DNA from 3 places in the Pseudomonas sp. EL_65y_Pfl2_R95 genome. Region 1 is predicted to be linked to each of the others. Evidence: riboswitches for the same ligand, from Rfam matches in the RefSeq annotation. Region 1 holds a riboswitch; each other region holds the start of a gene.

Region 1 (9,736 bases):
ACTTCTCTCCCAGCGCCCAGGCGGTTGGCGTGGGGATCATTCGCGTATCGACTGAAAAAAAGTTACGCCCAGTTGGCAACACATCCGGCCGGCCGCGCGACGGTGCGCCGCTTGGACCCGGCGGCACGAAACGGCCACTCAGGCCCCGACCAAGTTGATAGAGTTCCTGCTGGCCGCATGCCAATAACCGTGGGCGCAGATCTGTCTCGACGCGGTGCATCACAGCTCGGGTCTGCAGCATATTCTCCAGCAAGGCGGAGCCTGCACACTGGGCATCTTCGAGTAACGCAAGGGCAAACAATTCCAAGCGCTCACGGGTATCGCCCAAGCTGCGCCAAGGTTGTTCGCTTATAGCCTGCAACACAGCGGGTTGCTCGCCCAGCCAAGGTTCGCCCCACTGCGCATCGAGTGGATCGAAACGGCTGTCGGGCAACAGATCAGCCGCCAGCGCTCGGACCAGACTGGCATTGGCGCCTTGACCATCACTCACGCCATGGCGGGCCAGTGCCAGCAGTGTGTCACGCAACAATCGCCCTTGCGGTGAATAGCCAAATACATGCAAACCATCACGAATCTGGCTCTCTTTAAGCTCGCATAAATAGCTGTCTGTGCGATTGAGTAGCAGCTGTTCTTCGACCTCGTTGGTCGGTGAGCCGAGGCCCAGATCTGCATTGAGATTGTGCTCGACAATCAGTGCCAACACTTGTTTGCGCAACAGTGCTGCACGGCGAGGATCGAGGGTAAGCGCCTCATAGAACTCATCAATCAGACGTTCCAGATCACGCGTTGGGCCGAAGCTTTCAGCACGGGTCAATGGCGGCATCAAGTGATCAATAATCACCGCCTGCGCGCGCCGCTTGGCTTGGCTGCCTTCGCCGGGATCATTAACGATAAAGGGATACAAATGCGGCATTGGCCCGAACACCAGATCCGGCCAACAGTTTTCACTCAAGGCAACGCTCTTGCCCGGCAACCATTCAAGATTACCGTGCTTGCCAACATGGACAATGGCATCGCTGGCCCATGCTCGGCGCAACCACAGATAAAACGCCAAGTAATAATGCGGGGGCACCAGGTCTGGGTCGTGATAATTGGCATACGCGTCAAGCTGGTAGCCGCGCGCAGGCTGAATGCCAACAAAGATATTGCCCAACCGCAACCCGGCAATCATAAAGCGCCCCTGACGCAGCATAGGATCGGCATCCGGTGCGCCCCAGCGCTCGATGATTGCGTTGCGGTTGGCCTGCGGCAGCTCGGCAAAGAAAGTCAAATAATCGCTCAGTGCCAGACTTTGCCGCGCCGGACGCAAGGCCCATTGCTGCGGGTCGTTCGTCACGCCTTGCTGCAATAGACGCATCAAGGCGTCACCGTCAGCGGGGATATCCTCGATCCGATATCCCTGTGCCTGCAGATGCTTGAGGATGCCGATCACCGAGGCCGGTGTATCCAGCCCAACACCGTTACCCAATCGCCCTTCGCGGGTTGGATAGTTGGCCAAAACCAGCGCCAGTCGCTTGTCCGCGTTGGCCAAGCCACGCAGACGGCACCAGCGTTGGGCCAACTCGCTGACAAAGGCAATCCGCCCATGTTCGGGCTGATATTCCACCACATCACTTTGTGTCAGCTCATTGTGCTGGCCCAACCCTTTAAAACTGATGGCGCGGGTAATAATGCGCCCATCCACTTCGGGCAAGGCCACATGCATGGCCATATCGCGCGGCTGCAAGCCGTGGGCATCCGCGCGCCAGCTCTGTTCATTGCCACCAGAAAGCACCACCTGCAGCACTGGAATATCACCTGCCAACGCGTGATCACCCGGGTCATCCATACTTGATGCAGCGAAAGCGGTGGTATTAAGAATCAGCGCCACATCCTGTTCGGCGCAGAGTTGACGCAACGCCGCCAGACAGTGGTGATCTTTAAGTGACATCAAGGCTATTGGCAACGGGTTAAGGCCATGGGCGAGCAAGCTGTCGCACAGGGCCGTAAAGACGCTGGTATTGCCCGCTTGTAAATGCGCGCGGTAAAACACCACTGCCACACAGGGTGCATCCGCCAGCCAACGCGCCTGAACATCTTCAAGGGACGCAAAGGCATGTTGCGGATCGAACAGGGCAAATGGGGGCAATGAGCGAGGCGCTTGTGCGGGTTGCGGCAAGGCAAAAAACGCAGCACCAATGTAGCGGTACAACTCACGGGCATTGCCCGCTCCCCCTTCGCGCAAATAACGCCAAAGCTGATGACAGATATGCGCTGGCGCCGTGCTCAAAGTCGTGAGGTTGTGGTCCTCGGTCATGTCACCAGAGAACATGGCCAGCGCAATACCCTTGCGCTGGCACAGCGCGACCAACTGTTCAGTGCCGTACGGCCAGTAACTCTCACCACCAAGGTGGTCGATGACAACTACCTTGGCGTACTGCACGACTTGATCAAGGTACATGTCAATTGACGCATGCTGACGCAGGTGCAGCAGATTGGCTAAGCGAACAGAGGGAAACCCTTCCTGCGGACAAGTGGCCGCCAGCAGCGCCAGAGTGGTATCGGCCGCACTGAGAATAACAATGTCGGCCGGATCCTGGTCAACGGTGGTGATGGTCGCCCCGCTGTCATCAACGTAGCCACCTGGCAGCGCGGCGAGCATATGCATTGATCAGCCCTCTGCCACAGCGACGTGCAGTGCCTGTCGCAACGCCTGGGCGTCGAGGTCCTGGCCGATTAAAACCAGGCGAGTGCATGGGGTTTCATCCGCGTTCCAGCGGCGATCAAAGTAGGCATCGAAGCGCTGGCCAACGCCTTGCACAACCAAGCGCATGGGTTTGTCTTTAAGCGCGACAAAACCCTTGATACGAAACAAGCTGTGCTGCTCAACCAATTCATGCAGCACGCTGAGCAAGCGCTCGCGATCAACCAACGGCAAATCTACCACCAGTGAGTCAAACTGGTCGTGGTCATGATCGTGCTCATCACCGTCGCCGTGGTCGTGGTGGCTCTGACGAGAATCAATGGTGTTTTCCGATGCGTTGCCCAGCCCCAGAATCAGGTCAAGCTCAAGGCGACCCTGGTCACTGACAATCAGCTTGACCTGTGCAGGAACCTCCGCCCGCACCAGTGCTTCAACGCGCGCCAATGCCGCTGCGTCGGCCAGATCAGTTTTGCTCAGCACCACCAGGTCGGCGGCCAGCAATTGATCTTCAAACAGCTCGTGCAGCGGCGACTCGTGATCCAGGTTCGGGTCAGCCCGACGCTGCTCATCAACGGCTTTGGGGTTAGCCGCAAACTGGCCGGCTGCAGTCGCAGGCACATCAACCAAGGTGACGACCGCATCGACCGTGCATGCATTCTTGATTTCTGGCCAGTTAAACGCCTGAACCAAAGGTTTTGGCAGAGCCAAGCCGCTGGTTTCGATGATGATGTGATCGATCTGATCACGGCGTTCAATCAACTCCCGCATCACCGGATAGAACTCCTCCTGCACCGTGCAGCAGACACAGCCGTTGGACAGTTCATACAGCTGCCCCGTGCTCTCGATCCCCTCCTCATCACAGCCAATGCCGCAGCCACGCAGGATGTCGCCATCAATGCCCAGCTCGCCAAATTCATTGACAATCACAGCAATGCGCCGGCCATTCGCGTTGTCCAGAATATGGCGTAGCAGCGTCGTTTTACCGCTACCGAGAAAGCCGGTAACGATGGTGACGGGGATCTTGGCGGACATAACAAACACTCCAATAAATCAGTTTTCGAGCACGGGAATCCGCGCAATGAATTTACCCTTGATACCGGCCGGCCAACTGCGAAACGGCACTTGGCCGGTTTCTGAACGTTGATACTCACGGGCGTAATCCAGCAGTGCAGCTGCAGCCTCGGGCTCCGGGCTGAACCCCCCGAGGACGTAGGTGATTTTGCCGGGCGCTCGCAGCACGCCTGCACAGTGGCGCTGGCAAACCATCAGACAACGCGTGCGCTGAACACTAAGCGCGTCGCTTGCACACAGCTGGCGTTGCACCTCACGCACAAAGCGTTCACCCGGGCGCTCGGCCTCGGGTTCGGCGGCGTCATAACCGCAGGTCTCGCACAGCGTTAAAGTGACGGTCATAGATGTTCCTCATCGGGGCGACAGGCCCAGGGCAAGACAAACGCTTGCTGCTCATGCTCGCCGAGCATTGCTTGCACGCGGTAAACCTGCTGGAGGTTTTTCGGTGTAAGCACCTGTCTCGGCGTGCCGAACGCGACCACGCAACCTTGGTCAAGCAGTAGCAATCGATCGCAAAAGCGGCTGGCCAACGTCAGGTCGTGAAGCACAACCAGCGCACTGCGCCCTTGGGTGCATTGACGGCGCAAAAGCGCCATGACATTGAGTTGGTGAAAGGGATCAAGCGCGGCCACTGGTTCATCGGCAAGCAACAACGAGCTGCCGACTGCAAGTGCACGAGCAAGACGCGCACGGGCCCGCTCGCCGCCGGATAATTGATCGAAGCGCCGCTCGACCAAATCGCTCAAGCCCATCTGATTGATGGCCGCTGCGACGGCCTCCGCGTCAGCCGCACTTGAGCGCTGCCAGGGTGAACGGTGCGGCAGGCGCCCCAGCGCAATGTAATCGCGCAAATACAGTGGCCAGCCGCCGCTGTCGCCCTGTCCCAAATAGGCCAGACGCAGTGCCCGTTGACGCGAAGTCAATTTATTCAAGGCGGCTGCATCCAGTTCAATCGTCCCGGTATAGGGATGTAAATGAGCAATGGCTTTAAGCAAGGTACTCTTACCTGCACCATTAGGGCCGATAACCCCCAACAGTTCGCCCGCCGCCAGCTCCAGTGACAAATCCCAAAGCAGGTTCCGACCGTCAATCGCAACGTTCAATTGCGCAATACGTAAGCCACTCATGCGTTCACCAGCCGCTGGCGCAGCACCAACATCAAAAAGAACGGTGCGCCCAATAACGCAGTGACAACACCGAGCATTAATTCCTGCTCGCCACTGATCAAACGCAACAAAATGTCCGCTGCCAACAGCAATACCGCGCCGCCGATGGCGCTGCTCAGCAAGAGGCGTGAAGGGTGATAACCGACCCATTTGCGCAGCAGATGTGGCACCACTAAGCCGATAAATCCAATAGCCCCGGTGACCGCCACGCTGGCACCCACGCAGAGCGCAGTACCCAAGATTATTTGCCCACGCAAACGCGGCAGGCTGACGCCGAGGCTGCTGGCTTCATCCTCGCCCAAAGTCAACGCATCAAGCTGCGGACCACAAGCGAGCAACAACAGCACCCCGGCGGCGATAAAGGGCAAGCACAGCTGAATATCGGCAAAGCTGCGGTCACTCAACGAGCCCATCAGCCACAGGACGATGTCTTGCATATCGGTTGGATTGGGCGCCAGGCTGATGGCCAGCGAGGTCAATGCCGAGCACAGCGCAGAAAGCCCAATGCCCGCGAGAATCAATGTCAGGTTACTCGCCCGGCGCCGGGCAATCAGATACAAAATCAAGGTAGCCAATGCAGCGCAGCCCATTGCAGCCACAGGCAGCAGCCACGGGTTCAATGCACTCAGCCCGTAGTACAAACAAACTACTGCCCCCAAACTGGCGCTGGAACTTACCCCTAGCAAGCCTGGCTCTGCCAAGGGATTGCGCAATAGACCTTGCAGCGCTGCACCTGAGACGCCTAAGGACATACCGACCAGAATCGCCAGAATGACCCGTGGCAAGCGAATCTGCTTGACGATAATCTGTTGCTGCACGGCCACATCTGTCAGATCACGACTGCCGGTAGCCTGGTTCAATAAACCACGGGCAACGTCATCCAGCCCCAGCGGCACCGCCCCAATGGTCAACGACAACAAAAACAACAATCCGAGTACGGCCAGTAGCACTGCATTCAAGCGGCTCACTGTGGGGACTGCTCAAGCAAACTTAGCGCATCCATTTGCTCCGCAAGCTGTTCAGCGCTGTAGACCAACTGCCAGTCACTGCACCCCCAGCGGTTGCCCTCAACTCGCAACAGCGGACGGCTGGCCGTTAATTGCTGGATAAATGGATGGCGCGAAAAGGCTGACTTGGCATAACCCTTGTCGATTGGCATATCCGCAGTGACGAAGACATCAGGAGGCTGACGCACCAAATCTTCTATGTTGAAACGGCCCCAGCCGCTACGGCCTAATGCCGCTTGATGATTGACCACGCCGACAGCCTGAAACACTGTATCGACGTAGGTATCGCGTCCGGCGCTGCCGCCATTGGGACGCAGGTATAGCGCGCTAAGCGGACGCGGCTGTTGTTTGAGGCGATCAAGTCGCGCCTGCACATCAGCAAGCAGGGCTTCCCCCTCCTCGACCCGGCCCAGTTTGGCGGCAACCAAGCGCGTGCTGGCAAAGATTTCTGCCCACGTCGTCGGGTACGGCACCACCAGCACTTCAATACCATATTCGCGTAAGAGCGCGGCCTGGTTGTGACTCTGCCAACGCCGTGAGGCGAGCACCAGATCTGGGTGCAAGGCTATGATTTCTTCACTGCTGGCGTGATTAATCGGCACCTGTTGGGCCTGCGCGGCCATTGCAGATAGCTGCGGATCACGACTCTTGCTCGACACCGATAACAGTTGCTCAGGCGCAGCCAGGCGCAATGCCAACATATCGGCGCACTGGTTTGTAGAGACCACACGAGGCAATTGAGCTGCCAATGCCGGCAGGCAAAACAAGCCCATCAAGCCAAGCAAGGCGCGCATCAGAAATCGATACCCATTTGCGCGCGCACGCCTTGCTTGTAGGCATGTTTAACGTCGCGGATTTCGCTGACAGTATCGGCCAGCTCAACCAGTTCAGGCTTAGCTGCACGCCCGGTAACAATTACGCTTTGCATCGGCGGGCGCGCACGAATGGCTTGCAACACCAACTCAGTATCGAGGTAATTGTATTTGAGCATATAGGTCAGCTCGTCTAGCACCACCAGATTCAAGCTGTCGTCCTGCAGCATTTTGGCAGCGTGCGCCCATGCCTCATCGGCAGCTGCTTTATCCTGATCCCAGTCTTGAGTGTTCCAGGTAAAGCCCGTCGCCATTGCGTGATAGTCAACCAATGGCGCGTGCTGACGTAGGTAAGTGATTTCGCCCGACGCCTGAGTGCCCTTGATGAACTGCACCACACCGGCGCGATGACCATAACCCAGCGCACGGTACAAGGTGCCGAAGGCGGATGTGGTCTTGCCCTTACCGTTGCCGGTGATAAGGATAACGATCCCGCGCTCCTCTTGAGCACGTTCAATACCCGCATCGACCACAGCTTTCTTGCGCAGCATGCGCTCATTGTGGCTGCGCTTTTTGTCTTCATCGATCACTTGCCGACACTCCTGGAATCGGGAAATGCACGCGCGATAAAGCGCACGCAGCTCAAAGGAGCGCAGCAACAGGGTATGGCAGGACGTGGCTATGCCAAGACCTGATGACGACTGGAAATAGGTGTCTGCTAAGACAATCTACAGCATCGGCAAACCCACACCCCGGGGTACGCACCTCTTTTCGATCAGGCCGGTCTTCTGGCTCGCCATCATTCGCTAATCGCACCTTCCCGGTTACCCAGTGGTATATCGCGATTGCGTTAGGCTCTACAGCAGCGGGGGCTGCGCCGGAATACGCGGTGGATATATCCACGCGGTCACCGGACTTCCCGTTTCACCCGTTGCGCGGTTGCGCTCGGGGCACCTGTTCGATGCCACGCAGAGTACCCGAGTCGCCCATGCAGGGCAACCGCGCACTACCGCGCAGCCCATGAATATGAGCCCAGTATTACGGGGCAAAAACAGGAGAGTATGCACCCGGGTCAGCCCGCGTTCTGGCGGGCTCGATGCCTGATCAAACAGACTGAAAAGGCATCGATAACGACTCGCCCAACTGCCTAAACAGTCAAACTAGGCAGGTTGGTGCAGGCGCACATTGAACGCTGGGCCGCGACTGGAATTAGCAAACGCTTTAGCCGCCGCCAATACGCCCAGATCGATCAAAGGCTCAACGATGATGACGGTCATATACGCCAGACCAAAAGTTGCGACGTTAGCCAGGTTCTCCATGCTAAAACCATGGCCATAGAACGCCCAAAACGCTACCCACATCACGATGCCGCCCTGATAAGCCGTCGACAATGCAAGCACCTGGCTGTAACGGGTATCGACGTAGGCCGTGCTCGCCGGAATGATGCGCTGCGCCAAGGCATTAATGGCCCACAAAGGCACCAACAGCGTTGTCACATTCATACCGTATTGCGGCAGGTCGAAGGGGGCGAAAAACAGTCCCTGGATCAGCAGGCCTGCGGCCAAGCCAATTGCCGACGCCCCTGCTCCAAACACCAATAACAGCGTGGAGCCGAGAATCAGATGGACCTCTGAAACGCCCACTGCATGGTGAGGCAGGACCTCAAAGAAACAGAATACCAATGCAGTGGTAATCAGGCTGCGCAACACTAATGCTGCAATGCCTCCGTTATTGCGGATGCTATCAACGGCCATTTTGGCAGCGAGGCCAAAGCCGCCTACCGCTGTCGCATAACTGAGAAAGATTTTAGCGCCGTCAACGACACCCGGTTCGATATGCATTATGAATCCTCCATCGCACCCACCGCGCGATAAATATGAGTGAATGACCGGCAAAACGCGGTCTCGATGACAGGTTTCCTGACTTGCGCGTCATCGTTCTACCCACCTTCCCAGCATTGCCAGTGGTATCCGGGTATCACTCTTCGCTTACAGTTGCGGAGGCAGTTGAGGAATCAAGCCGTAAAGCTTTCACCCCATTCCCTTTTTCATTTAGGCCCGCCCACAAACGGCGGCCTAAAACCATCGGCGGCTACTTTACTGTTGAACCCCTCAATGGGGACAGATTTATTTTTAGCGAACTGACAGTAGCGATAGCTCACTCAGGCTATATGACTGATTGCCGCTCTTCCCCGGGCTAGACCTCTTAAAGACTATCCGCCAGCGTACATAGAACGACCCTAACCCTGCATCAGCCCTTAACTGTGGGATCAAGTGATGGCGTAAATCTAACTGCCTGCCTGAAACTAGAATTATTTGAATAATTTTGAGCTTATTGGTAATACTTGCCATTCGCTTGATTCTTACCGCGCCATTTTCGGGCAGCGAGCTATTTTAATGTTGGCTTGGGGGCTGTTTATGAAAGCTTTAGGTGACGTTGTTCTGCTGACTGCTGCACTAATGCTGTCTTCAACCGCAGCGGCTGATGTTTTAAGTTTGAAGGCCGAAAACGATATCTTTTCCGGCGGTAAGGACGGTCATTACACCAATGGCTTGGAAGGTGTTTTAACCTTTGAACCAGAGGCTGATCATTGGACGCGCGATATAGCCAACCTGATTCCGGGCTGGACCTCACAAGACTTGGGCTATGCCGCTTATCGCTTTGGTCATCAGATATATACACCCGAAGATATCGAACAGACTGATTTGCAAAAAGACGACCGTCCCTATGCGGGCCTGTTCTATGGCGGCCTGACACTTATGTCGATAGAACAGTTGGCCAGCCACCGTGAAACCAGCACTTTTAGTCTCGATATTGGTTTGGTGGGACAAGGTGCTGGCGGCGAAAAGATCCAGCGCGAAGTGCACAAAATCACCGGCAGCGACTCACCGGAAGGCTGGGACAACCAACTGACAAATGAACCCTTCGTCAACCTGGGTTATGAAAAACGCTGGTGGCTGCAATCTCAGCTTGGCGGACTCGAAATGGAGTACGGCC
Region 2 (9,736 bases), on a different contig from region 1:
CACGCCTGCAGATTTGCCCGACGCATTCAAACGCTGCCAGTCCGAAGCTCGCAGCGCCTTTGGCATTGATTCGCTGTACATCGAGCAATTGGTGAGCAACGCCCGGCACATTGAAATTCAAGTGCTGGGTGATGGCAGCGGCGCGGTGAGTCATCTCTGGGAGCGTGATTGCAGCCTGCAGCGGCGTCAGCAAAAAATCATCGAAATCGCCCCCAGCCCGGACCTGTCACCGGACACCCGCCAGCGCATGATTGATGCGGCGCTCAAGCTTGCCAGCAAGGTTAATTATCAAGGTATCGGCACCTTCGAGTTCCTTGTCGATAACGACAGTCCCCAGCACTTCTACTTTATGGAAGCCAACCCACGGATTCAGGTTGAGCACACCATCACCGAACAAATCACCGGCGTTGACCTGCTGCAAACCCAGCTCAAACTGGCCATGGGTGACTCGTTGGCCGAGCTCAATCTGCTCGAGCCGCCGACTATTAATGGCTGCGCCGTGCAATTACGGATCAACATGGAAACCCTCGCTAGCGACGGCACCACGCACCCAGCCGCAGGTACCTTGAGCGCCTATCAACCCCCGAGCGGCCCGGGTTTGCGGGTTGATGGCTACGGCTATCCCGGCTACAGCGTCAACCCGAGTTACGACTCCCTGCTGGCCAAGCTGATTGTGCATGCGCCGGATTACCCAAGTGCGTTGCGCAAGGCGTATCGCGCGCTGTGCGAGTTCAATATCGAAGGGGTAAGCCATTCGATTGGCCTGCTGCAAAGCGTGCTGCAACTTCCCGAAGTAGCGCGCAATCAAGTCAATACACGCTTCGTCGAAAGCCAACTGAGCGCACTGCTGGGTGCGCAGGCATCCGCCCATCCGCACCACTATTTCAATCACAGCGCTGGCACATCAAGCAGCGCGACGAGCATCAGCCAGGTGCCTCAGGGTTGTGAAGCACTATGCGCGCCCAGCAGCGGCGTGATCGTCAGTTTGCAGGTTGACGTAGGCGATAGCGTGGCCAAGGGCGAAACCATCGCGGTGCTTGAAGCCATGAAAATGGAGCTTGAGATCAAGGCCGAACACAGCGGCATTGTCCACAGCCTTGCAGTTAAGCCCGGCAGTATTGTTAGCCAAGGCGCAGCGTTGGTGTTTATTGAACCTGCGGACGTTACCGGCGAGCAAATGCTCAACGAAGAAGCGATCGACCTTGAGCATATTCGCGCCGACCTCGGTGAGGTCCTTGAACGCCATGCAATCACCCTTGATGAAGGACGGCCCCATGCCGTCGCCAAGCGTCGTAAAACCCAGCAGCGCACCACCCGGGAGAACCTCGCCGACCTGCTTGACCAAGGCAGCTTCAGTGAGTACGGCGCACTGGCGATTGCCGCGCAACGGCGCCGGCGTTCGCTGGATGAACTGATTGAACAAAGCCCTGCCGATGGTTTAGTCGCCGGTACCGGCACCATCAACGCCGAACTGTTTGGCAGTAAAGCCGCACGCTGCATGGCCATCGCCTACGACTACACGGTATTTGCCGGCACCCAGGGAGTGATGAACCACAAGAAAACCGACCGCATGCTGCAACTGGCCGAGCAATGGCGCCTGCCCGTGGTGCTGTTCGCCGAAGGCGGCGGTGGTCGCCCTGGTGACACGGATTTCGTCGGTGTCGCCGGGCTCGACTGCCACACCTTTGTTGGCATGGCCAAACTGTCTGGACGGGTGCCGCTGGTCGGCGTGGTGTCTGGCCGTTGTTTCGCAGGTAACGCCGCGCTGCTGGGGTGCTGCGATGTGATCATCGCCACCCGCAACGCCAGCATCGGCATGGCGGGGCCGGCGATGATTGAAGGCGGTGGTCTGGGCAGCTACACCGCTGAACAAGTTGGCCCAACCAGCGTACAAAGCCCCAATGGGGTGATTGATCTGTTGGTCGAGGATGAAGCCGAAGCAGTCAGCGCCGCCAAGCACTACCTGGGGTACTTTCAAGGCGCGCTAAACGACTGGCAATGCAGCGACCAGCGCAAGTTGCGCCACTTGATTCCAGAAAATCGTCTGCGGGTTTATGACATTCGCCACGTCATCGAAACCCTGGCCGATCAAGGCTCAGTGCTGGAACTGCGCCGCGAATTTGCCCCGGGCATGATCACCGCGTTTATCCGCATCGAAGGCCAGCCATTTGGTTTACTGGCCAATAACCCGGCCCATCTCGGCGGTGCCATTGACGCCGTCAGTGGCGATAAAGCCGCGCGCTTTATGCAGCTGTGCAATGCCTTTGATATCCCACTGGTATCGCTGTGCGACACGCCCGGTTTTATGGTCGGCCCACAAGCCGAGCAACAAGCCACCGTACGCCATGTATCACGCATGTTCGTTGTAGCCGCCAGCCTGAGCGTGCCGTTCTTCACCGTCGTATTGCGCAAAGGTTACGGTTTGGGCGCGCAAGCCATGGCCGCCGGTAGCTTCCACTCACCGCTGTTCACCATCGCCTGGCCCAGTGGTGAATTCGGTGCAATGGGCTTGGAGGGCGCGGTTCGCCTGGGCTTTGCCAAAGAGTTGGCGGCGGCCGAATCGGAGCAAGCGCGCCAGCAGCTGTTCGACAAGCTCGTCACCAAGGCTTATGCCAATGGCAAGGCGATCAATATGGCCAGCTTCCTTGAGATCGACGCGGTGATTGATCCCGAACAAACCCGAGGCTGGTTGATTCGCGGTCTCAATTCAACCCCTGCCCCGTCAGCAGAAAAAACGGGGAAACGCGGTTATATCGATGCCTGGTAGGGTTTTATTTTCAGACCTAAAGTGGTCAAAGCAGTGATTGAGCGGCGTCCTCTGCTGCTGATTGGCCACTTCTTATTTGGGTACAGTGCGGGGCTTCGGGTAAACTGGCGCATCTTTGTATTTATAACGATTCGCCTGATGCCGACGACTTTCCACGAGATTCCCCGCGAACGCCCGCTGACGCCCTTGCTTGACCGCGCGAATACGCCGACCGAGCTGCGCCGCTTGGGTGAGGCCGAGCTGGAAACCCTGGCCGACGAACTGCGCCAATACCTGCTTTACACCGTTGGCCAGACCGGCGGTCACTTTGGCGCGGGCCTTGGCGTAGTCGAGCTGACGATTGCTCTGCATTATGTTTTCGATACCCCCGACGACCGCCTGGTGTGGGACGTTGGTCATCAAGCCTACCCCCATAAAATCCTCACCGGTCGCCGCGAGCGCATGAGCACGCTCCGCCAAAAGGACGGTGTTGCCGCATTCCCCCGGCGCAGTGAAAGCGAGTACGACACCTTTGGCGTCGGCCACTCAAGCACTTCAATCAGTGCCGCACTGGGTATGGCTGTTGCCGCCAAAATTCAGGGCAGCAACCGTAAAAGTGTGGCCGTTATCGGTGATGGTGCGCTGACTGCGGGCATGGCTTTCGAGGCGTTGAACCACGCGTCCGACCTCAAAGCCAACATGTTGGTGGTGCTCAACGACAACGACATGTCGATCTCGCGCAATGTTGGCGGGCTGTCCAATTATCTGGCGAAGATTCTTTCCAGCCGCACTTACGCGAGCATGCGTGAAGGCAGTAAGAAAGTGCTTTCACGTCTTCCTGGCGCGTGGGAAATCGCCCGCAAAACCGAAGAGCACGCCAAAGGCATGTTGGTCCCGGGTACGCTGTTTGAAGAGCTCGGCTGGAATTACATCGGCCCAATTGATGGCCACGACCTGCCGACCATGCTGGCCACGCTGCGCAATATGCGCGACCTCGAAGGCCCGCAGTTTCTGCATGTCATCACCACCAAGGGCAAAGGCTTCGCTCCCGCCGAAGCAGACCCCATTGGCTACCATGCAATCACCAAACTTGAGCCGGTAAACCGCCCCGCTCCGCAGAACGCAGCGAAAAAGCCGGCCGGGCCTAAGTACTCCAGCGTTTTCGGTCAGTGGCTGTGCGACATGGCTGCGCAGGATCCACGCCTGCTTGGCATTACCCCGGCGATGAAGGAAGGCTCTGACCTGGTCGCCTTTAGCGAGCAATACCCAGACCGCTATTTCGATACGGCAATCGCCGAGCAGCATGCGGTGACCCTCGCAGCCGGCATGGCTTGCGAAGGCAGCAAGCCGGTTGTGGCGATCTACTCGACCTTCCTACAACGCGCCTATGACCAACTGATTCACGACGTTGCCGTGCAACACCTCGATGTATTGTTTGCCATCGACCGCGCAGGCTTGGTCGGTGAAGACGGCCCGACCCACGCCGGCAGCTTCGACATCACCTACTTGCGCTGCATCCCCGGCATGCTGGTGATGACTCCGAGCGATGAAAACGAATTGCGCCGCATGCTGACCACCGGCCACCTGTTTAACGGCCCGGCCGCCGTGCGCTATCCACGCGGCACTGGCCCCGGTGCGGTGATTGAATCTGGCCTCGAGCCGCTTGAAATTGGCAAAGGCGTGATCCGTCGCCAAGGCAGCGGCACTGCAATGCTGGTGTTCGGTGTACAACTGAACGAGGCCCTGAAAGCGGCTGAAGCACTGGATGCGACCGTGGTCGATATGCGCTTCGTAAAGCCGATTGATGAAGCCTTGATCCGCCAACTGGCTGCAAGCCATGAGTTGCTGGTGACCATCGAGGAAAACAGCATCATGGGCGGTGCAGGCAGTGCAGTCAGCGAATTTCTGGCTCAGGAAAACCTGCTCAAGCCAGTCCTGCATCTGGGCCTGCCTGACGTTTATGTCGAGCATGCTAAACCCGCTCAAATGCTCGCCGAATGTGGCTTGGATGCCAGCGGTATAGAGCTGGCAATTCGTCAGCGTTTGGCTGTTATCAACAAATAAGTAACCCGCTACCGCAAATTCGGTAGCGGTTTTATCGTGATTGACCGAGGTCGCTGCCAGCCGCAAGGCTCAGCGTGAAAAGGGAAGCAGGTGCGTCTATGACAATGCCTGCGCTGCCCCCGCAACGGTAACCGACAGTGCTGCACTTCAGGGTGCAACACAGCGTTTTTCGACAACCACTGGGCTCGCCCGGGAAGGTGAAAAACGGCGTCGGCAGCCCGGAGACCTGCCTCGTTGCAATTTTTGACTGGTGTTGCGGAGGGCATCACCGTCAAGTACAGGTCTCTACTTGCCGGTACTTGTCCCTGCCCTCCTCAAAAGCATTGTACTTTTGAGGTTGTTTAATGAAGTTCTCCCGCGTTTCTCTGGCGCTCGCGCTGGCCCCATGCCTGGCCACTGCCGCCGAATCTGCTGCGCCTTATCAGGCCACGCCACTGGTGATCACCTCAGGCCGACAGGCCGAGCCGATCAGCAAAGCCACCGCCGCAATTACTGTATTTGAACGCAAGGACATCGAACGCCTGCAGGCCGGTGACGTGCTGGATCTACTGGCACGCACGCCGGGTGTCAGCGTCCAGCGCAGCGGCGGCAGCGGCTCACTCAGCGGGATATTCATTCGCGGCACCTCGACAGCGCAAAGCCTGGTGCTGGTCAACGGCCAGCGCATTGCCGGCAGCTCCAGTGGCACCGCCAGTCTTGAACAACTCAATCTGGATCAGATCGAACGCATCGAAGTGGTACGCGGCAGCCGTTCTGCACTGTACGGTTCAGACGCCATTGGCGGGGTTATTCAGATTTTCACCCGCAGCGGCGAACAGGGCCTGCACCCTCGTCTTAAAGTCGGCTACGGCAGCCATGGTACTTGGCAGCGCAGCCTCGGCTTGTCGGGCGGTGATGAGCAAACCCGTTTCGACTTGGGCGCCTCACTCGATGAAACCGACGGTTTCGAACGCACCAACCTGATTGGCAGCGAAGACAGCGCCTACCGCAACAAGGGCCTGAATCTGAGCCTGTTGCACAATTTCAACGACAACTTGGAAGCAGGGATCAGCCTGCTGCGCCAAACCGGTCAGAGTGAGTACGATTACAGTTTGTCGCCCGCCCAAGCGGCCGACACTGACTTTGAAGAGTCTACCGGTAGCGCGTACCTGCAATCGCAAATCAACGAAAACTGGACCTCACGCCTGGAATTGGGCCACACCGAGAATCGTCAAAAATCCCACGACCCTTACGGCGGCTCGGTATTCAACACCTACCGCGACCAAGCCAGCTGGTTGAACACGCTTAACTTCGCCGACCACCAGCAAGTACTACTGGGGCTGGACTGGTATGAGGATCGTCTGAACAGCGCAACGCCTTTCAACGAAGACTCGCGCTGGAACAAAGCCGCGTTTATTCAACATCGCTATGACAATGACGCGTTCGGCACAGAACTGGGCCTGCGCCATGACGACAATCAAGCCTTTGGCAGCCAGAACAGTTGGAACGCTGCTTTCACTTGGCACTTAAACAGCGACAATGATCTGGTCGCCTCGTACAGCGAATCGTTCCGCGCACCGACCTTTAATGACCTGTACTACCCAGATGATTGCTTCCCCGGTTTCGGCTGCACCGTCTACAGCAACCCTGATCTGCAACCCGAGACGGCGCGCAGCTACGAGTTGCAGTGGCGCTCGCGGTTGTCGCCAACCAGCTCACTACAAATATCGGCCTACCGCACCCGGATTGAAGACGCCATCGTCACCAACAACGCCCTGGACGGTAATCAGGCAAACAGCATCAATGCCTTTCGCCCGGAGAACATTGATCAGGCAACTATTCACGGTTTGGAAGTCGCACTGGAACAGCAGGTGTTTGGCTGGCAGACCAGCCTCGGCTATAGCTTGGTCGATGCGCGTAATAGCAGCGGCAGCGGTAATGATGGCAAGCGCCTGAGCCGCCGCCCGGAAAACACCTTCACCGCAGATATCGATCGCAGCTTTGGCCAGTTCAATGTCGGCGCCGGTTGGCTGGTGGCAAGTCATAGCTATAACGACCTGGCGAATGACCAGGAGATTCCGGGCTACGGCATATTGGGCCTGCGTGCCGGCTGGAAAGCGCCTAACGATCTGCGCTTTGACCTGAAGGTGGACAACCTGCTCGACCACGACTATTACCAAGCCAACGGCACCGCGTTCGACAGCAACACCTTTGCCGAAGTCCCCTTCCACTACGAAGAAGCCGGGCGTACCGCCTTGGTCTCGATGACGTGGACACCGCAACTCTAACAACACGCCAAATGGTGGCTCAACGTAGGGTGGTCAACGCGAAGCTTGGCCACCGTGGCGGTGCCGACTCTCAGCTATTTGTGATCGCAAATGGTGGCCGAAAAAAGTCGACCACCAAGAGCGTCGACCGCTGATGGCAGCCGCTCAATGCTTGAGTTCGACAACACCATAGACCTTACGTGAGTAGGCATAAAACGCTAAGCCCACTGCCGACCAACCCCCGACCAGTACCCACTCGATTGGCAGCAGTGCCGAAGGCGCGATGGGGGTGTAAAGCAGCACTAGGCCGAGAGATAGAATCAGCGCAACATAACCCACCCAAGGGCCTTTCCCTGCGCGAAACGGACGCTCCATCCCAGGCTCTTTTTTGCGCAAAACGATAAACGCAAGCGCCACCATCGAATAAGCAACCACGATGCCCAAACCACCCGCATCAACCAGCCAAACCATTGCTTGGCGGCCAAACAGCGGGGCCACAATCGACAGCGCACCAATCAGTAAAATCGCATTGACCGGGGTTTTATAAGTGGGGTGCAATTTGGCCAGAAAGGCAGGCAACATTTTGGCTTCGGCCATTGCATAGACAGCACGCGACCCGCCGATCAAAAACGCATTCCAGCTGGTGAGGATACCGCCTAAACCTGCAAGCACCAGCAGTTTTCCAGCCCATGAGCCGCCCAAAACTGCTGTTGCCGCGTCCGCTGTTGCGAGCTTGGTTGCTGCCAAAGCGTCTGCATCTAGCGCACGCCCTGTGGCGTACATGATCAAGATGTACCAGGCCACAGCCATCAAAACAGAGACGATCAAAATGATGCCGATCTTACGAAATGGCAAATCAATTTCTTCAGCGGCCTGCGGAATGACGTCGAAGCCCACAAACAAAAACGGCGTCATGATAATGACCGAAAATACCCCGCCCATGCCGCCGACAAAAAGTGGCTCAGTATTGGCGGTTGATCCGTTAAAAAGCGAACCGCTGATCAGCATCAAACCCACCGCGATAATCAATACCGTGATCACCGCCTGAAACATTGCACTGGCTTTGACCCCACGGATATTGAGCCAGGTCATGCCGATAGCCCCGACAATCCCTACCATCGCCCAGGTGAAGTAGACGTCCCAGCCAGCGACCGAATACATTAATCCAACTTTGTACCCGGGGATGATCTGCTCCAGCACCGTAGGCAGCGCAACGGCCTCAAAGGCCACCACCGACACATAGCCAAGAATAATCGCCCAAGTGCAGAAAAATGAGGCCCCAGCGCCCATGGCGCGGTGGGTATAGACATGCTCACCGCCATTTTGCGGCATGGCGGATGCCAGCTCAGCATAAGCGAGGCCGATCATGATCACCGCGGTGCCACCAATGGCGAAGGCCAGCATCGTGCCGCCCGTACCGGCGTTGCTAATCATGGTCCCGGCCAGTACAACCCAGCCCCAACCCACCATCGCGCCAAAGGCCAGGGCAATGACATCTTTGGAGCCCAATACGCGAGCAAACTTTGTATCGTTAGACATGGTTCCTCCTTGAGCCAAGTCACTCTAGATCACTCTAGAAAACGCATGGCAATAGGCACCACTCGACTTGAGCGCGACCAAATGATTGAAGAAAAGATCGTGACACTGCGACAAACTTAACGGCTAACAACTTGCGAACGCAAGCAAGGATGGCCGCCCTAGACGGTCTCCCGCGTGCCAGAGGCGGGTAGCTATTGCGCTTTGGCCAGCACCCGGCAGAGTTGCTCGGTGGCATTGAGCATCTGAAAACTGGGCCGCTCCAAGCCTTTATCTGGAACTTGCCACAGCTGGTTACGCTGCACCGCAGTGATCGTTGACCAGCGCTGCCACGCATCAAGCTGTGCGCCACTGCTCGCCAAAATCACGTCTGGATTGCGCTGCAGAACCGCCTCAATACTCACTTGCGGCGCTGGCAGGCTAACGTCGGCAAACACATTTCTCGCACCACACACACGCAGCGCATCGCTAACGATCTGCTGCCCGCCCAAGGTGTACAGCGGCTTGTCCCAGACCTGGTAGAAAACCGACACGGGTTGAGCCCGGTGATAGCGGCTGCGCAGCGCGGCCAGGCCCTTGATGAATTGCTGCTGCAGTTTGTGCCCTTGCCTCGCTCGGCCAATACGCTCACCGATTTCGGAAAATTGATCGGCTAGGGTATCCAGGGTATGGGGTTCAGCCACAAGCATTGGAATGCCAAATGCTTGCAACTGCTGACGTTGCGATTGGCTGATGCTGCCGGGCCACAGCAGAATCAAATCAGGCTGCAAGGCCAATAGGGTTTCCATTTCTAACTGAGCATAGCGCCCGACCGATGGCAGGCTCGCCACAGCCGCAGGCCGTGGACCGCCATCGAGCACGCCAACCAACTGCTGCTGGGCGCCCAAATCAATGACGATTTCAGTTAACGAAGGGGCAAGGCTAACGATTCGATCGGCCGCTGACACCGGCGCAGAGCAACCAAGTGCGAGCAGAAGTGGAAGCAGCAGACGGCGCATCAGCCGAGCTGGCGAGGAATACGGTAGAGATACAATATGACCAAGCTCGAAACCGTCAGCAGAATCAATGGGACTGCCTCAAGGCTGGTGAATACCGCGGCCGCTGCGATCCAGGCAGGCAAGCCAGCCCCCCAACAAGCTTTGCG
Region 3 (9,736 bases), on a different contig from region 1:
CCGCGTACCACAGGGCAGATGATCAAGATGAAGGCGCCTAAAGTCGCCAAGAATGATCTGCGTGCGGGTGATGTTGTGTTCTTCAATCACAACGGCAATGGTCGCGTCAGCCACATGGGCCTGTATATAGGTGAAGGGCGTTTTATCCACGCGCCGCGTACCGGCAAGTCAATCCGTATCAGCAAGCTCGGCAGCAGCTACTGGTCTCGCCACTATATTGGTGCCAAGCGATTCCTCAAAGGCGAAGGTTCCCGTGATCAGCCTATGCTGGCTTCACGGGGCCACTCCAAGCTCAGCCACAGTGCTGGATTTACCCGAACAGTCATCTCTGCGCATAAAGCTTCGCGCAATCAGCCACTGCTTGCATCGCGCTCAAGCTTGCGTCATAAGCGATAGCACGGCAGAGTAGGCGCACCAAGACAGTGAGTGCGCCTCGCATGACTCGAACGATCCGCATTGCTATTCTCTCATTCGCAGCGCTACTAAGCGCCTGTTCCAGTCATCCCCCGACGCCGCAAGCCGTCCCGCAAAAAATCAATCCTGCTGCCAATGGTAATGCTGACGATGTGCTGATTCGAGCTATTGGCTTGGTTGGCACACCTTATCGTTATGGCGGCAATACCCCGGCTGGTGGCTTTGATTGCAGCGGATTAATTGGCTTCGTGTATCGCGATGTGGCCGGTATCAGTTTGCCGCGCACCACCGGCCAGCTCAGACAGATGCGTGGGCAGAATGTCAGCCGGAGCAATCTGCAAAGTGGCGATCTGGTGTTCTTTGCCACCAGTGGCGGTAGCCGGGTAAGCCATGCGGGGATCTATGTGGGTGAAGGCCGCTTCGTGCATGCACCCTCAAGCGGTGGCACCGTGCGCCTCGACAGCCTGAACAATACCTATTGGCAGGGTGTCTATTTGGATGCCAAGCGGGTATTCAGTCCAGAACTGGCGCATAACCTTTAGCCAAGTGTTAACCGCTGCGCTAGCTGGTCCGGCTGGCGCAGCCTGATTTCGAGCCGAGACGCAAATGACCAATCGAACGCTCAATCTTGATCCAAGCTTGTATCAATACCTGCTGGATGTCTCGCTGCGTGAGTCTGCCTTGCTTAAACGGCTGCGTGATGAAACTGCGGAGCTTGCCAATGCACGTTGGCAAATAGCTCCTGAGCAAGGCCAGTTCATGGCGCTGCTGGTGCAGTTGCTGGCGCCCAAACGGATTATCGAAGTCGGTACCTTCACCGGTTACAGCGCGATCTGCATGGCGCAGGCGATGCCTGCGCACGGCACACTTATCTGTTGTGATCTGGCGGCCGACTATAACGCCACTGCAGAGCGCTATTGGCAAGAAGCCGGGGTTAGCGAGCGCATCGAGCAGCGTTTGGCACCCGCATTAGATACCCTTGCAGAGCTGGAGCGCGAGGGTTACGGCGGGACAGTCGATCTGATATTTATCGATGCTGATAAAGCAAACTACCCGGCCTATTTCGAGCAGTCGCTGCGTCTGCTCAAACCCGGAGCGTTAGTGCTTTTTGATAACACCTTGTGGAGTGGGCGTGTACTTGAAGCCAAGCCTGAAAGCGCCGACACACGAGCGATTCAGGCGCTTAACCTCCAGCTTAAAAATGACGCGCGTATCGATCTTTCGATGTTGCCTGTCGGCGATGGCCTGACCCTGTGCCGCAAGCGCTAGCATTTGCCCTGTGCCCGAACCCACGCGTTTGCCGCCCCAGCCTGAAGCCTGCGAGTTGTGTGCGCGCAAAGCGTTGTTGACCCGCCATCATTTGATCCCCAAGTCGCTGCACAACAAAACCTATGTGCAAAAGCGCTACGCCAAGACTGAACGCATCACGGCGACCTTGTGGCTGTGCCGCGCTTGCCATAATCAAGTGCACCGTCTGTTCACCGAGAAAGAGTTGGCGTTGAGCTACAACACTCGCGATAGCCTATTGAGTGATGAACGCCTGCGCACCTTTGTTGTCTGGTTGGCGGACAAGCCTGCCGGCTTTCATCCGCGTCATTAAGCCTGGGTCAGTGGCGGGTGGCTCACACCTTCGTGGATGACGCTGCGCTTCAAGGAGGGTTGACGGCTTTATCAACCACCATTTGCGCCGCAAACCCTTGATGACCGGGTAAGCGCTGCTTGCCGCGCTTGGCCTTGCCGATCGTGAGGAATATGCGCAGCCTTGCATTGTTATTTGACCTTCTAGTCGCAAGTCACTACTCTGCGCGACTTGCTTCAGGTGCCTTGTATTTACAGGGTGAAACAGGGAAGTCGGTGCGTCTCGTGTAATAACGCCAAACAATTCCGACGCTGCCCCCGCAACGGTAAACGAGTCAAATCAAACGCTTTTCAACCACTGTGCTTCGGCATGGGAAGGTGCGTTTGCTGGTGTGCTGCCAACAGCCCACCGCTCGTAAGCCCGGAGACCGGCCTGTCGCAATTTCACGGCATCGCGGAGGGCTTTGTCGGGCGTATTACCGTCTGTGCCTTTCTGCGCGTCTGTGACAAATACGTCCGCTGTTCTCCGTATGCCTTTCCCAGCCTAGGTCGCACGGGTGAGAGCGGCGGAGCATACGCAATGAACAGTAAGTCCTTTTTCACGTCAGCAGCCGTCGTGCTGTGTGGCGTTTCCACTGGTTCACAGGTTTTCGCAGCAGAACCGAACCAGCTTGATGATACCGTGGTCACTGCCACTCGTACGGCGCAAACGGCCAGTCAGAGCCTGGCTGCCGTCACTGTATTTGATCGTGCTGAAATCGAGCAAAGTCAGGTGAGTTCCGTACCTGAGTTATTACGTAAAGTCCCAGGTGTTTCCTTTGCCAATAATGGTGGGCCGGGCAAGTCGACCTCGCTGTTTATGCGCGGCACTGAATCCGACCACGTATTGGTGATGATTGACGGGGTCAAGATTGGCTCTGTCAGTTCGGGCGGCGCAGCCCTGCAGGATTTGCCAATCGAATTGATCGAGCGGATTGAAGTGGTGCGCGGTCCGCGTTCAAGCCTCTATGGTTCAGAGGCGATTGGCGGGGTTATCCAGATTTTCACCCGCAAGGGCCAGAGCGGCGGCGCTAAACCCTTTTTCTCAGCGGGCTACGGCACTCACGACACCTACACCGGCAGCGCCGGCGTCTCCGGTGGCGACGATAAAGGCTGGTACAGCCTGGGTGTCAGCAGCTCGGACACTGACGGGATCAATGTCAAATCTGCGGGCATTAGCGGTGCAGAAAGCGATGACGACGGTTACCGCAATCTTTCTGGCAGCCTCAGCGCGGGCTATCGCTTCGACAATGGGCTGGAACTGGACGGCAACGTACTCAAGGCCAAGTCGCATAACGACTACGACAGCGTAAGCCGCAGCCGTACCTCAGGCTTTAATGCCAATGCAGATGGCGAGTCCAACGTCTATGGCGCTCGTGCTCGGTTCTCCCCCTTTGATGTCTGGCAGGTCACCTTGCAGGCTGGACGCAGTGAAGACAAGTCAGATGCCTTCACCGATGGTAGCTTTAATTCCCGCTTTGACAGCCGTCGTGACACAGCAAGTTGGCAGAACGATTTACAGATTGCGGACGGTCAAACCCTGACCTTGGGCACTGACTACCAGCGTGATGAAATCAACGGCAGCACTGACTACGATCAGGACTCGCGCGACAATAACGGCTACTTCGTACAGTACTTGGGTGATGTCGGCCGGCATGACTGGCAAGTGGCGTTGCGCCGCGATGATAACCAGCAGTTTGGCGATCACCAGACCGGCAATATCGCCTATGGCTTTGCCTTGACCGATTGGTTGCGCAGTACGGTCAGTTACGGCACTGCATTTAAGGCACCGACCTTTAATGAGTTGTACTTTCCCGACTATGGCAATCCAAACTTGGATGCTGAAACCTCAGAAAGCATCGAAATAGGGCTTACCGGTCAGCACGATTGGGGTCATTGGGTGGTTAACGCCTTCCGCACCGAAATTGACGACTTGATTGCTTATGACGCTTCGATTGAGGGGCCGTCAAATGTCGATAAAGCGCGTATCAACGGTGTAGAGCTGGTTGTCGCCAGTCAGTTGTACGGTTTTGACTGGAGTGCCAACTACACGCTCATGGACCCGGAAAACCAGTCGAGCGGGGCCAATGACGGCAACGAATTGGCGCGTCGTGCCAAGCAATTGTTCAACCTTGATATTGACCGCCGGATAGGCAAATTCAGCGTCGGCGGCAGCGTACATGCAGAAGGGCAACGTTATGACGATCTGGCCAACACCAAGGAGCTCTCGGGGTTCGCCACGGTTGATTTACGCGGTGAGTATCGCCTGACCGAAGAATGGCGCGTGCAAAGTCGTGTCGCCAATTTACTGGGTGCCGATTACGAAACTGCCGACGGCTATAACCAGCCGGGCCAAGCCGTGTATCTAAGTGTGCGCTACCAGGCGCTCTAGTCGCTAAGCCTTTGCCAGGACGCCGGATTGGCGTCTTGGCCATATCAACAGGAGAGAATGATGAATCTTTCACCGCGCAACCAGTTGCTGATTGGCATTGCGCTTGGCGCATTGATGGCCATGACCCGGGGTCAGCACTTCGCAACGGTCAATCTGCCCAGTGCTTCCTGGGCCGTGTTTTTCCTTGCCGGCGTTTTGCTGAAGCCGCGCTGGGTATTTCCGGCGTTGTTTGTCGAGGCTTCGCTGTTCGATATGGCCGCCGTGCAATGGGCAGGTGTGAGCGACTGGTGCATGTCGCCAGCCTATTGGATGTTAGTGCCTGCATACGGGACCCTGTGGTTCGGTGGTCGGCTGTACGCCGGCATGCATCGTCACCAATGGAGCAATCTGCTGTTGCTCGCTGCAATGGCTTCGCTCAGCGCCTTTGTTTGCTACCTGTTTTCCGGCGGTGGATTTCTATTTTTCTCGGGTCGCTACCCAGACCCAAGCATGTCTCAATTGGTTGAACGCATTGCCCTGTATTACCCGCGTAACCTGACCAACCTGGCCTTGTATCTGGGCGTTGCCAGTGTTTTCTACCTGGGTCTGAACGCCGCCTTTGCCGCCCGTCAACGCGAGGTGCAGTCGTAGTCATGTTTAGCCAGACCCATACCGGGTTTTCGCGGGTTCAATATTATGTGCAGGGTAATTGAGATGAACAGCACGCGAGTCCATCAGTGTCCGGCATTGCTGATCGCAGCGCCGGCCTCTGGGCAAGGTAAAACCACAGTCACCGCGGCGCTGGCGCGCTTGTATTCGCGTCAAGGTAAGCGGGTCCAAGTGTTCAAGTGTGGGCCGGATTTCCTTGATCCGATGATTCTCGCGCGCGCCTCTGGTCAGCCGGTTTATCAGCTGGATTTGTGGATGGTTGGCGAGGCTGAAAGCCAGCGCTTGCTTTGGCAAGCAGCAGGCGAGGCGGATTTGATTTTGATTGAAGGGGTGATGGGTCTGTTTGATGGCTCGCCATCGGCTGCCGATCTTTCCCGACACTTTAAGGTGCCTGTGATGGCGGTGATTGACGCCTCGGCCATGGCGCAAACCTTTGCTGCGGTGGCCCATGGTTTAGCCACCTTTCAAGCGGGTTTGCCATTCTCCGGGGTGTTGGGTAATCGCGTGGGCAGCGTGCGCCATGGGCAAATATTGGCAGATGCATTGCCCGAGTCTATCCGCTGGTACGGCGCATTGCCGCGCAGTGCCGAGATCGAGTTGCCAAGCCGCCACCTGGGGTTGGTTCAGGCGAATGAGTTGACTGATCTTGACGCCCGGTTGGATGCCGCCGCCGATGCGCTGGCATCCAGTGCGCAGGTTGAACTGCCGCCAGCCATTAGCTTCGCGGCCCCCGTTGCGCGAGCTATTGAACCACTGCTGGCGGGCGTGCGGATTGCGGTTGCGCGGGATGCGGCATTCGCCTTTATATATCAAGCCAACCTGGATCTTCTGCGTGAGCTGGGCGCCACGCTGTGCTTCTTTTCTCCACTTGATGATGGCGCGTTACCTCAAGTCGATAGTCTGTACTTGCCCGGTGGTTATCCCGAGTTGCACCTTGCGCAGTTGGCAACGAATGCTGGCATGGCTGCCGCTATCAGGCAGCATCATGGCGCAGGTAAACCGATCTTGGCCGAGTGCGGCGGCATGCTTTATGTGCTGGAGTCGCTGACCGATCAGCAGGGCGAGACAGGGGCAATGCTCGGTTTGCTAGATGCACGCGCAGCAATGCAGCCGCGGCTGACTGCCCTGGCTTTACAGGAAGTCGAACTGCCTGAGGGATTGCTCCGCGGACACACCTTTCACCACTCCACAATTAAGGGCGAATTACCTGAAGTCGCCCGTGGTGAATGCCCGAATTACCGACGTACCCGCGAGTCGGTATATCGTCAGGGCCGACTGACAGCCTCCTATATTCACTTTTACTTTGCCTCGAACCCGCGTGCTGTTGCTGAGATTTTTCGGCCATGAATGAGCACGCTTACAGCGCCGCAGAGCGCGCTGCGATCTACCGGGTCATCGCCGAGCGACGTGACATGCGCCATTTCAGTGGTGGTGAAGTCGCCCCTGAGTTGTTGGCGAAATTGCTTGAGGCCGCGCATCAAGCACCAAGCGTCGGGCTGATGCAGCCCTGGAGGTTTATTCGCATCACTCGGGTGCAGACCCGCGAAGCGATCGCTGAGTTGGTCGAGCAAGAACGGCTGCGCACTGCCGAAGCACTTGATCAGCGCTCTGACGAGTTTATGCAGCTTAAGGTCGAGGGTGTTCGTGAGTGCGCCGAGTTGTTGGTGGTCGGTTTGATGGATCGACGCGAGGCGCACATTTTTGGCCGGCGTACCTTGCCAGAGATGGATTTGGCCTCGGTGGCCTGTGCGATTCAAAATATGTGGCTGGCAGCACGTGCTGAAGGGTTGGGCATGGGCTGGGTGTCACTGTTTGATCCATTCAAATTGGGCAAGCTATTGAACATGCCGGCTGGCAGTAAGCCTGTCGCTGTTTTGTGCCTTGGGCCAGTAAAGGCTTTTTATTCCAATCCCATGCTTCAGGAGCAGGGTTGGGCGCAGCCACGCGAGCTGAGCGAGCTGCTCTCAGAAAATCAGTGGGGCGAATAATGCCGCGCATCATCGGCTTGACCTGCGAAGTCTGTGAGACCGTGCGGCAGTCGCCGACATGCTGGACATCGGGCGTTATCCGGGAGCGCTCTAAGGAAAATATTGCTGCGTGGCTTAATCAACAGCTGCACGAGATCACCTCGGCAGATATCCTCCCGCCCGGCACTGCGGCGCTCAGCGATGGAGTGCAGCAGTTACAGGCATTGATAAGAGGTTGCGCAGAAGCGCGAGGATGAGTTTGTTTTTAAGCACTGTTGCCGCTGTGGCGGCGGATGCCATTTTTGGTGAATCTAAAGGGTGGCATCCACTGGTGGCCTTTGGGCAATGGGCCGAGCGCATTGAACAGCGGTTTAATCCGTCTGGAGCGGGCTGGCGCAGTCATGGCGTCAGCGCCTGGTGTCTGGCTGTGTTGCCGTTGACCGCGCTGGCCTGGCTGCTGAGTCAGGTGTCAGCATTCGGCTGGTTTGTTGAGATTGTCGCGTTGTATGTTGCCTTGGGACTGCGCAGCCTTGGCGAGCATGCGCGGCCAGTGGCGCAAGCGCTACGTTTGGGGGATCTGGCACTGGCCCGCGAACGAGTGGGTTATATGGTCAGCCGCAATACCGCTCAGCTCGATGCCCATGGAGTGGCCCGTGCGGGCACCGAGTCGGTCTTGGAAAATGGCAGTGACGCCGTCTTTGCGGCGTTGTTCTGGTTCATCATCGCGGGTGCGCCCGGCGTGGTTTTGTACCGCTTGAGCAATACCCTGGATGCGATGTGGGGTTATCGCAATGAGCGCTTTGAACGCTTTGGCTGGGCCGCTGCGAAAATAGACGATCTGCTTAATTACATTCCAGCGCGTCTGGTTGCCCTGACCTATGCGCTGCTTGGCAATACCTGCGAAAGTTTGCGTTGCTGGCGCAGGCAAGCGCCATTGTGGGACAGCCCCAATGCAGGCCCGGTAATGGCTGCCGGGGCAGGGGCCTTGAATGTTCAGCTAGGCGGCGCTGCGCAATATCACGGGGAAAACCATCATCGCCCTGACCTGGGTGCCGGGCCACAGGCTCGCGCTGCCGATATCGAGCGTGCGCTCAATCTGGTTTACGGCGGCGTCCTTCTCTGGTTGCTGCTGTTGGGCGCTTGGGCGTTGTTCAATGCTTGAACACGGCGGACGGTTACGACTTGCGGCGCTGCAATATGGTATCGCGCTGCCCGATTGGCTCGACTTGTCCACCGGCGTAGCGCCCTATGGTTTAACGCTGCCGGATATTCCCGCCGCGGTTTGGCAGCGGCTACCCGAGACGGAGGACGGTCTGGAGGCCGCCGCACGGGATTACTATGCTTGCGGCGCGCTGTTACCCGTGGCTGGTTCGCAGGCGGCTATTCAGGCCTTGCCGCGACTGCGGCGCAGATCAATTGTCGGCATGGTGCCCTTGGCCTACGCCGAACATGCGGCTGCATGGCGCCGTTATGGGCATAAGTTGCTGACGTTTAGCGAAGCCAGTATCAACCGTGCACTCGACCGTCTCGATGTGATGGTATTGGTCAATCCCAATAACCCGACCGGGCGCCTTATCGAGCCTGAGCAATTGCTGGCCTGGCACGCGCGTCTGGCTGAGCGTGGCGGCTGGCTGGTGGTTGATGAAGCCTTTATCGACTGCACCCCGGAGCTGAGTCTGGCCAAGTATAGCCATCTACCGGGATTGATCGTGCTGCGCTCGTTTGGCAAGTTTTTCGGCATGGCTGGAGCGCGTTTGGGTTTTGTTCTGGCGCAACAGCGCTTGCTGCAGGACCTTGCCGAGATGCTTGGGCCATGGCCAATTAATGGGCCAACCCGGCTGGTTGCAACCACCTTGTTAAGCGACTTTGAGGGCCAGTCTGCGCAGCGCCAACGACTCCAGAATGACGCCCAGCGGCTGCAGGAACTGCTGGTCGCGCAAGGCTTGCCTGCACTGGGCGGCTGCGCGTTATTTCAGTGGTCGGCCACAGAACAGGCGTCACAGCTGTTTGAGTATCTGGCCAATCAAGGCATTTTGCTGCGTCACTTCGAGTATCCGCAAAGCCTGCGCTTCGGGCTGCCGGGCGATGAATCCGGCTGGCAGCGCTTGCGCGCTGGGCTGCAAGCTTTTAATGAGCGTCAATAATGACTAACAAACAACCGATGCAAAGCGCCACATTGATGGTGCAAGGCACCACATCAGACGCCGGTAAAAGTACCTTGGTGACGGCGCTTTGCCGGTGGTTGGTGCGCCAAGGCATTAGCGTGGTGCCATTCAAGCCACAAAATATGGCGCTCAATAGCGCCGTTACCGCCGAAGGCGGCGAAATTGGCCGCGCGCAAGCGGTGCAGGCGCAAGCGGCAGGTTTAGCGCCGCACACCGATATGAACCCCATATTGCTCAAGCCCAGCAGCGATACCGGCGCTCAAGTAATTATTCACGGCCGGGCAATCACTCATATGAATGCGGTGGCCTATCACGACTACAAAAAGGTCGCGATGACTGCCGTGCTGGAGTCGCATCAACGGTTGCGCAGCGCTTATCCGGTGGTCATGGTTGAAGGCGCGGGCTCGCCTGCGGAGATCAATCTGCGTGCAGGTGATATCGCCAATATGGGCTTTGCCGAAGCGGTCGATTGCCCGGTTATCCTGATTGCGGATATCGACAAAGGCGGGGTATTCGCTCACTTGGTCGGCACC

What was found. Region 1 has a riboswitch for cobalamin ahead of cobO (cob(I)yrinic acid a,c-diamide adenosyltransferase). Riboswitches for the same ligand answer to the same signal wherever they lie in the genome.
Region 2: another riboswitch for cobalamin. It lies ahead of AACY09_RS18385 (TonB-dependent receptor domain-containing protein); the one in region 1 lies ahead of cobO (cob(I)yrinic acid a,c-diamide adenosyltransferase).
Region 3: another riboswitch for cobalamin. It lies ahead of btuB (TonB-dependent vitamin B12 receptor); the one in region 1 lies ahead of cobO (cob(I)yrinic acid a,c-diamide adenosyltransferase).

Annotation. Positions count from the first base shown of each region.
Region 1 covers NZ_CAXAOV010000001.1:174,086-183,821, forward strand. The annotation lists gene cobN (cobaltochelatase subunit CobN) at 1-2,647, opposite strand, end outside; gene cobW (cobalamin biosynthesis protein CobW) at 2,651-3,715, opposite strand; gene AACY09_RS00820 (DUF1636 domain-containing protein) at 3,734-4,096, opposite strand; gene AACY09_RS00825 (ABC transporter ATP-binding protein) at 4,093-4,881, opposite strand; gene AACY09_RS00830 (FecCD family ABC transporter permease) at 4,878-5,888, opposite strand; gene AACY09_RS00835 (ABC transporter substrate-binding protein) at 5,885-6,721, opposite strand; gene cobO (cob(I)yrinic acid a,c-diamide adenosyltransferase) at 6,721-7,326, opposite strand; cobalamin riboswitch at 7,501-7,712, opposite strand; gene AACY09_RS00845 (energy-coupling factor ABC transporter permease) at 7,900-8,580, opposite strand; cobalamin riboswitch at 8,632-8,840, opposite strand; gene AACY09_RS00850 (lipid A deacylase LpxR family protein) at 9,157-9,736, shown strand, end outside.
Region 2 covers NZ_CAXAOV010000006.1:47,371-57,106, reverse strand. The annotation lists gene AACY09_RS18395 (acetyl-CoA carboxylase family protein) at 1-2,767, shown strand, start outside; gene dxs (1-deoxy-D-xylulose-5-phosphate synthase) at 2,906-4,810, shown strand; cobalamin riboswitch at 4,841-5,058, shown strand; gene AACY09_RS18385 (TonB-dependent receptor domain-containing protein) at 5,155-7,077, shown strand; gene AACY09_RS18380 (APC family permease) at 7,222-8,595, opposite strand; gene AACY09_RS18375 (cobalamin-binding protein) at 8,787-9,590, opposite strand; gene AACY09_RS18370 (MFS transporter) at 9,590-9,736, opposite strand, start outside.
Region 3 covers NZ_CAXAOV010000002.1:11,679-21,414, reverse strand. The annotation lists gene AACY09_RS07845 (C40 family peptidase) at 1-396, shown strand, start outside; gene AACY09_RS07840 (C40 family peptidase) at 438-956, shown strand; gene AACY09_RS07835 (O-methyltransferase) at 1,021-1,683, shown strand; gene AACY09_RS07830 (hypothetical protein) at 1,694-2,014, shown strand; cobalamin riboswitch at 2,215-2,443, shown strand; gene btuB (TonB-dependent vitamin B12 receptor) at 2,573-4,423, shown strand; gene AACY09_RS07820 (hypothetical protein) at 4,481-5,053, shown strand; gene AACY09_RS07815 (cobyrinate a,c-diamide synthase) at 5,117-6,418, shown strand; gene bluB (5,6-dimethylbenzimidazole synthase) at 6,415-7,059, shown strand; gene cbiB (adenosylcobinamide-phosphate synthase CbiB) at 7,292-8,200, shown strand; gene cobD (threonine-phosphate decarboxylase CobD) at 8,193-9,182, shown strand; gene AACY09_RS07795 (cobyric acid synthase) at 9,200-9,736, shown strand, end outside.